2 regions of the Tumebacillus lipolyticus genome follow, and region 2 is predicted to be linked to the other one. Evidence: riboswitches for the same ligand, from Rfam matches in the RefSeq annotation. Region 2 holds a riboswitch; the other holds the start of a gene.
What was found. Region 2 has a riboswitch for lysine ahead of ACFSOY_RS03425 (aspartate kinase). Riboswitches for the same ligand answer to the same signal wherever they lie in the genome.

Region 1 (4,428 bases), 280 kb from region 2:
TCCCGATCACTTCGTTTGGCAATGCACTGGTGCACGGCGCGATGGCCGAGGCGGAGCAGCATGGGATCGTCGGCATCATCACTGGTATTTTCGAAGTCACATCGGCAGGTGTGTCGGCGGCGATCGTCTTTTCCTTTTTTGCAGCACTCTTGTTTAAACCGAAGGGGTGAGCGATCTGATATGGGGAAGCGAAAGGTCATACTGATCACAGATGGTGACCAAGTTGCGAGAAGAGCGGTCGAGAAGGTGGCGGCCGAAGTCGGCTGCCGCGTGATCTCGCGCTCTTCTGGCAACCCGAGCCCGCTAAATGGTGAACAGCTGGTCAAGCTGATTCAGCATGCGAAGCATGATCCGGTGTTGGTCATGTTTGATGATAATGGCAACGGAGACTTTGGTTACGGAGAACAGGCGCTGGAACATGTGGTGAACCACCCGGGAATCGATGTGCTCGGCGCGATCGCCGTCGCATCGAACACGCCGATGGTCGATGGCGTGCAGGTCGACTTTTCGATCGATCAGAACTGTCGCAAGGTCGAGGAAGCGGTGGACAAGGATGGTCTGCCCGCTCACGATGGGGAAAAAGTGGTCTATGGCGATACGGTCGATGTGCTCTCCAACTGCGATGTCCCGATGATCATCGGCGTTGGGGATATCGGCAAGATGCAGGGAAAGGATCACTTTTTGAAAGGAGCCCCGATCACCAAGGCGGCCATCTTAGAAATCATGAAACGGAGTGGATATGAGCATGCCGCGAATCATGACGAACACTGATATCCCACCGGCCGATCAGGATTTGCAACTGGAGAAAAAGTTGGCGGAGAATCTGAAGTTTTTTGACAAGGTGCTCGGCATCGGCGAGAGCTACGACATGATCAAGCGGGAGATGCAGTTTGCTGGTCACGATTTTTGTCTGCTCTACGTCAACGGGTTTATCAAAGATGGGATCTTAGACGATATCTTGCGCCTGCTTGCGACCATAAAGCGGGAGAAGCTGGCGGTCGATACGCTGGAAAAGCTGATCCAGACCTATCTCACGCACACACAAGTGGAAAAGCAGAGCAAGACCAACACGATCATCACCGCCATCCTGTCCGGTCAGACGGCGATCTTGATCGACGGCTATGAGGAGGCGCTGATCGTCGATGCGCGCAGCTATCCGGCGCGAACGCCACAAGAGCCGGAGCTGGAGCGCGTCGTGCGCGGCTCGCGCGATGGATTTGTTGAGACGCTCGTGCAGAACACCGTGCTGACAAGGCGCAGAATCCGCGACCCGCGGCTGCGCATGGAGACGATGCAGATCGGCAAGCGTTCGAAGACGGACGTCTGCGTCGCCTACCTGCAGGATGTGGCCGATGAGGAGCTGGTGCGCGAGATCAAGACCCGCTTGGAAAAGATCGACGTCGACGGGTTGCCGATGGCGGAGAAGTCGGTCGAAGAATGGTTGACCAAGCGCAACAACTGGAACCCGTATCCGGTCATCCGCTATACGGAGCGTCCCGATGTGGCAGCCAACCACCTGCTGGAAGGGCATGTGCTGATCTATGTGGACACTTCTCCGAGCGTGATGATCACGCCGACGACCGTCTTTCACCATGTGCAGCACGCGGAGGAGTTTCGGGAAAACCCGGCGGTCGGTGCCTACATTCGCTGGGTGCGGTTCATCGGCATCTTTGTGTCGATTTTTCTGATTCCCCTGTGGATCTTGTTTACGCTGATCCACCGCGAATGGCTTCCCGAATCGTTCGCCTTTTTGGGGCCGGATGATGTGGGGGCGATTCCGATCATCCTGCAGTTTCTGCTCGCAGATGTCGGGATCGACATGATGCGAATGGCTGCGATTCACACGCCGACACCGCTCGCGACCGCGATGGGCTTGATCGCAGCGGTGCTGATCGGCGATATAGCGGTCAGCGTCGGGCTGTTCTCGCCCGAGTCGATCCTCTACATGGCGGTGGCTGCGATCGGCATGTTCTCGACGCCGAGTTACGAGTTGGCGATGGCCAACCGGCTGACCCGGCTGTTTTTCATCTTGGCGGTCGCCTTTCTCGATTGGTATGGGCTCGTCGGCGCCATCGTGCTGTGGTTTGTGTTGCTCATGCGCACCAAATCGATCACGCGACCCTATCTCTGGCCGCTCGTGCCGCTCAATGTCAAGGCGATGTGGGAGATCCTCGTTCGCACGCCGATGCAGTACAAAAACCAGCGCCCGGAGATCGTCAAACCACAGGATAAAGATCGTCAGCCGAATTAGACAGGTCCCTTGCGATCGGCGAACACTCCTGCTATAATCGAATATAATTTAATACCTACACACCTCATTCGCACGAGTGGGGTAGAGGCGCGGGAAAGATGAGTATCGATCGGGAAGCGATGGCACGCTGATGAACGATCGTGAAAGGATGACCGCCGAAGTGAAAAGTGAGCCATTCGCTTTTTCGCTGGGTCGACATTGAACAAGTGTCGGACTGTCACCTCGGAAGATCGATCTTGATCATGCCGAGAGTGATGCGCTACTTCATGAGTTGAGGGGATTAGATCTGATTTGGATCATCTCGTTCGAGTATTGATAAATCCAAACGGTCGGCGCCTCCCTTTGACGCCGGCCGTTTTTTGTGTTCTCAGAGAGGAGATAAACGGATGTTTTTGCACGGAACAAGTCGCATCAACGAAAAAGGTCACCTGGAGATCGGTGGACTGGACACCACAGATCTTGTCAGCCGATACGGGACTCCGCTGTACGTGTACGATGAAACGATGATCCGCCAGACGATCCGCGAGTATAAGCAAGCGTTTGCGACAGCGGGGCTCCGCCACCAGATCGCGTTCGCATCAAAAGCGTTCTGCTGTCTGGCGATGTGCCGTCTGATCGATGAAGAAGGATTGGCGCTCGATGTCGTGTCGAGCGGGGAGTTGGTCACAGCGCTCGAAGCTGGATTTCCCGCAGAGCGTATTCACTTTCACGGCAACAACAAAACGCCATTTGAGATCGAGCAAGCGTTAAACGCTGGGATCGGCGAGTATGTGGTCGACAACTTTCACGAATTGCGATTGCTCGGTGCGATGGCGAGCGAAAAAGGAATGACGGCAAACATTCTGTTGCGACTGACGCCTGGGGTGGAAGCTCATACGCACGAATACATCTCGACCGGACAGGAAGATTCGAAGTTTGGCTTCGATATGACCAGCGACATGGCGGAGCGCGCGGTAAGAGCCGCCTTGAACACAGAGGGGGTTCGCCTGATCGGTTTGCACTCGCACATCGGCTCGCAAATCTTTGAGACGGAAGGATTTGCGGTGGCTGTGGAGATCGTTTCGAAGTTCTATGGAGAGTGCGTGCGAAACTTTGGGGCGGAGCATCTCTACAAGCTCAATGTTGGCGGCGGGTTTGGCATTCGCTATACGGAGGAGGACACTCCGCTTCCGGCGAGCCACTATGTCGAAGCGATCGCGAGCGCCGTACAAGGGGCGTTTGACCAGTTAGGCCTAGCCTATCCGGAGATCGTGATCGAACCGGGGCGCTCGATCGTCGGCGCTGCGGGAACCACTCTGTATACGATCGGCTCGACAAAAGACATCCCGGGCGTGCGCAAATATGTATCGGTCAACGGGGGAATGACAGACAATCCACGCCCTGCGCTCTATCAGGCGCAATATGAAGCGATGCTGGCCAACCGCGCGAGCGAGGCGAGCGAGGAGATCGTGTCGATCGCGGGCAAAGCGTGTGAATCGGGCGATATGTTGATCTGGGACGTCGCATTGCCCAAAGTGCAGGCGGACGATATTTTAGCGGTCTCCTGTACAGGCGCGTACGGATATTCGATGGCGAGCAATTATAACCGCATCGCTCGACCGGCTGTCGTCTTTGTGCAAAACGGTCAGGCCGATCTGGTGATCAGACGAGAGAGCGACCGAGATCTCCTGTCTCATGATCTGATTCCGGCAAGAATGGTCAGCGAAGCGCTGACCAATCGCTAGGGGGCCGACGAGGGGGCAGATGCGGAAGGCAAGTCCCGTTTTTTGTGCATAGGATGGGTAGGGAAAGGAGGGGGTATGTTTGGGTCTCCTGTTCTCTTTCTTCCCGAGGATCTTTCAGTTCTTTGGAATCTTCCAAAGCGTCGTCGGCTTTATCCAGCCGATCTGGCCTGTGATTTCGAATTTCTTTTCCCGTCGGGCGGCTGCATAAGCCCGACTTTTTTATTGGCTTGAGATCCGAATCGAGCGGTGGCAGGCGGGCGATGATCGAGTGAGTTTTGCAAGCGGTCAGGTGACCAAATGAGAGCGCGAGCCATATCCTGATCGTATCTGAAAGATAGGCGGTGAGGATCGAGATGCCGATGCGCAAAGTGAAAGCGACCAATCAACACATTCGTCTGCTCGCCCAGCTGATGCAGGCGGAAGCGAGAGGGGAAGGCCGGCGCGGGCAGGAAT
Region 2 (4,428 bases):
AGATGGCGAATCCCGTCAATAGGTACAAGGTTCAATAGGATCACTCCTGTCCGATATATCTTGGTTCGATCGATGTGCGAGGGCCAGATATAGTATGGGTGATCTGCGCTTCATCGCATACATAGAGCCGATGTGTAGAGATGGGAGGGCTATAGTTGATTCGAAACGCCACCGATTCGAACTTTGATGAGCTGATCGCCAAAGGAACGGTGTTGGTCGAGTTCGGGGCGTCTTGGTGTGGGCCCTGCAGGATGCTGACCCCGATTCTCGAACAGCTGGATCGAGAGCTGTCAGGGCGGCTTGAGATCTTCAAAGTCGATGTGGATGTCGCAGGTCCGCTCGTCGTTCGCTTTGAGGTGATGAGCATCCCGCTGCTGGTGCTCTATCAGGGCGGTCGACCGATCGAGAGAATTCACGGCTTTCAGTCGAAAGAGGCACTGCTTGACCTGATCAGACCGCATCTCTGAGCATCGCGCGCAGGCGGTGCTTTTTTTGTGGTATGATCGAATGGGAGGAGGGGGGAGAGCGATGACAGAACGCGAACAGATTCGTGAAAAATTGAAGCTGCTGCCCGACCATCCGGGCGTCTATTTGATGAAAGATACGAGCGGCGAGATCATCTATGTCGGAAAGGCGAAAGTGTTGAAAAACAGAGTGCGTTCCTACTTCAACGGTGCGCACTCCGGCAAAACACAGCTTCTCGTCTCCAACATCGCCGATTTTGAATATATCGTCACCAACACCGAAGTGGAAGCTTTGGTGCTCGAAGGGACTTTGATCAAAAAGCATCGTCCTCTCTACAACATCAACTGGAAAGATGACAAGACATATCCCTACATCAAGATCACGGGCGATGAGCATCCGCGACTGGAGATCACGCGCCGCGTCTTGAAGGACAAGGGCAAATATTTTGGCCCCTACCCGAATGCGAGCGCAGCCACCGAGACGAAAAAGTTGCTCGACCGCCTGTACCCGCTGCGCAAATGCAAGACGATAAAAGACAAGGTCTGTCTGTACTATCATATCAACCAGTGCGTCGCTCCTTGTGAATTTCCGGTCGAACAGGAAACGTATGCGAGCATGATCAAAGAGATCAGCAAGTTCCTGAACGGCGGACACGAAGAGATCAAGAAGAGCCTGCAGGAGAAGATGATGCAGGAAGCAGAAGCGCTGAACTTTGAGCGCGCCAAAGAGCTGCGCGACCAGATCGGTCAGATCGATCGGGTGATGCAAAAGCAAAAGATGGATCTGCACGACAACGTGGATCGCGACATCTTCAGCTATCATTCGGATAAAGAATACATGTGTGTGCAAGTGTTCTACATGCGCCAGGGCAAGCTGATCGAGCGGGACAGCGAGATCTTCCACTTTCACGGCGAGGAGATGGAAGACTTTCTCTCCTATGTCGCGCAGTTTTACATCGACAACCACGACCTTCCAGATGAGATCTTGCTGCCGCGCGAAGGGGAAGGCACTGAGCTGATCGGACAGTGGCTGACCTCGGTCAAAGTGCGCTATCCGCAGCGCGGACCGAAAAAGCAGCTGGTCGATCTGGCGAACGAAAACGCGAGGATCGCGCTGGAAGAGCGCTTCAAGCTGATGGATCGCGATCAGAGCCGCACCGTCAAAGCGATCGAAGAGCTGGGCGACCTGCTGCTGATCAAGCCGCCGCGACGAATCGAGGCGTTTGACAACTCGAACATTCAAGGGGCAGATGCGGTGGCGGCGATGATCGTGTTTGATGACGGCCGCCCGAACAAGAAAGAATACCGCAAATACAAGATCAAGACGGTCGTCGGGCCGGATGATTACGCTTCGATGCAAGAGGTGGTGCGCCGCCGCTATACCCGCCTGCTCAAAGAGAACGCTCGCCTGCCCGATCTGGTCGTCATCGACGGTGGGAAAGGTCACATCAACGCGGCGCTTGAAGTGCTGGAAGATGAGCTCGGTCTCAACATCCCGGTCTGTGGGCTGGCCAAGGATGAGAAGCACCGCACGTCGCAGCTGTTCTTAGGCGACGATCCGACTCCGGTGCAGATCGACCGCACGTCGCAGGCGTTCTACCTGCTGACGAGGGTGCAGGAAGAGGTGCATCGGTTTGCGATCACCTTCCATCGGCAGCAGCATGGGAAGAATGCGATCCGCTCTTTGCTCGACGACATTCCGGGCGTCGGTGAAAAGCGTCGCAAGCAGCTGCTGAAGCACTTTGGCTCGCTGCCGGCGATCAAAGCGGCGAGCGTCGAAGAGTTTCGCAAAATCGGCATCGGCGACAAACTGGCCAAGGACATCCTCGCCTATCTTGCACAAGTGTAAGCGGTATGATAAAATCAACGGCAGTTAAATAGTACGACCTCATCTCTTGCGAGGTGAGTAGAGGCGCGATGAATCATCAGTACGGCGGGGAGAGTCCGAGCAGCTCTTAGAACCGTTGGGGAAAGGGATCATCGCCGAAGTCTGGGCAGCTTCCGGAGCGTCCACGGCTGGGTCTGCATCGAACAGGTGCAGGACTGTCACACCGAGACGACCCCCGTCTCGGTGTGGAGAACTATCTCACATTTGGGGAGAGAGGGATTACCACGACTATGCACAGCCATAGAAGCTGACCCTTCTATGGCTGTTTTTTGATTTCGTGACCCTCCGTCCCGATGGTGACAGATATGCAGATGGGAGTGGAGAAACTGTGGCATTGATCGTACAAAAATTTGGTGGCTCCTCCGTTGCCAACCCGGAGCGGATCAAGCGTGTCGCCAACCGTGTCGCGAAGACTGTGGCAGCGGGTCATCAGGTGGTGGTCGTCGTCTCCGCGATGGGTGACACGACAGATGATCTGATCGAGCTTGCGGAGCAACTGACCGAACGTCCGTCCGCTCGGGAGATGGACATGCTGCTCAGCACAGGCGAGCAGATTTCGATCGCGCTGCTGGCGCTGGCCGTTCAGGCGCTCGGTGTGGACAGCATCTCGCTGACGGGAGGCATGGCGGGGATCCTCACCGAGCCGATCGCGGGGAAGGCGCGGATCACCGACATCGTGCCGAGGCGCATCCTGAGCGAGTTGGCCGTAGATCGGGTGGTGATCGTCGCAGGCTTTCAAGGGATCAGCGAGATCGGTGACATCACGACGCTCGGACGGGGTGGTTCTGATACGACGGCGGTGGCGCTGGCAGCTTCCTTAAAGGCGGACCTCTGTGAGATCTATACGGATGTCGAGGGCGTCTACACCACCGATCCGCGCGTGGTGAAAGCGGCGCAGAAGCTGGACCGCATCTCCTACGACGAAATGCTCGAACTGGCCAACCTGGGAGCGGGCGTGTTGCATCCCCGGGCGGTGGAGTTTGCAAAACAGCATGGAGTGCCGCTGATGGTGCGCTCCAGTTTCCATGAAAAGACAGGCACGCTTGTGGAGGAGGAAGCACAGATGGAACAAGGAAGGATCGTCCGTGGGATCGCCCACGATCTCAATGTGGTAAAAGTCTCGCTGATCGGTGTGAAAAGTCGCAAGGGCAACCTGTACAGAATCTTCCAAGCGCTGGCAGAAGCGTCTGTCAACGTCGACATCATCGTCACCTCGGTCGTGCAGGACGGAGTGTCTGACATCTCGTTTACGATCGAGCATGGCGATCTGTCGGTGGCGCTTCCCGTGTTGGAGTCGCTGTTGCCCGAGTTTGGCGATCCGCTCATCGAACGAGAAGAAGAGCTGGCAAAAGTTTCGATCGTCGGTGCGGGGATGATCTCCAATCCAGGGGTGGCCGCCCAGATGTTTGGCGCGTTGGCAGAGGCGGAGATCGAGATCAAGATGGTTTCCACTTCGGAGATCAAAGTTTCCTGTGTCGTCGAAAAGAGCAGCGCGCTGGAAGCGGTGCGGGTTTTGCACACCTCTTTCGGCCTCGATGGGGCGGTGGAAGCGGTCGTCTCCGGCGTAAACGAGCTCGAATAACTGGAATTGACAGCCTTTTCGATGCATAGTAAGATAGAAACAACTTCATATTGATTGCAACTTACGAATCTCTTATCGAGAGCGGCGGAGGGACTGGCCCTATGAAGCCCGGCAACCTCGCCTGCATTTACTGAGCAGGCGAAGAGGTGCTAAATCCAGCAGACCATCACAGGTCTGGAAGATAAGAGGTGTGGAACCATTTATGGGACCCCCTCTTCTACATGAAGCGGGGGTTTTTGATTTGTCTCTTCAAATCGATGCCCCTGACAGACGAAACGGAGTGAACACAGGGTGGCATTGATCGTACAGAAATTTGGAGGCACCTCGCTCGCAGACCCTGAGCGCATCAGACGTGCAGCATCGCGCGTACAAAAGGCGGTGCAACAGGGCAATCAGGTGGTGGTCGTCGTCTCGGCGATGGGGCATACCACCGATCGGTTGCTCGCACAGGCGGAAGAGCTATGCGAGCGACCGTCTGCACGCGAACTCGACAT

Region 1: linked by a shared signal. The riboswitch ahead of lysA (diaminopimelate decarboxylase) and the one ahead of ACFSOY_RS03425 (aspartate kinase) in region 2 are both predicted to bind lysine.

Annotation. Positions count from the first base shown of each region.
Region 1 covers NZ_JBHUIO010000002.1:617,844-622,271, reverse strand. The annotation lists gene spoVAE (stage V sporulation protein AE) at 1-170, shown strand, start outside; gene spoVAEA (stage V sporulation protein SpoVABEA) at 181-771, shown strand; gene ACFSOY_RS02325 (spore germination protein) at 758-2,251, shown strand; lysine riboswitch at 2,326-2,521, shown strand; gene lysA (diaminopimelate decarboxylase) at 2,638-3,975, shown strand; gene ACFSOY_RS02315 (cell wall hydrolase) at 4,329-4,428, shown strand, end outside.
Region 2 covers NZ_JBHUIO010000002.1:894,632-899,059, reverse strand. The annotation lists gene ACFSOY_RS03440 (Hsp20/alpha crystallin family protein) at 1-35, opposite strand, end outside; gene ACFSOY_RS03435 (thioredoxin family protein) at 156-467, shown strand; gene uvrC (excinuclease ABC subunit UvrC) at 529-2,313, shown strand; lysine riboswitch at 2,364-2,556, shown strand; gene ACFSOY_RS03425 (aspartate kinase) at 2,681-3,934, shown strand; SAM riboswitch class I at 4,004-4,122, shown strand; gene ACFSOY_RS03420 (aspartate kinase) at 4,226-4,428, shown strand, end outside.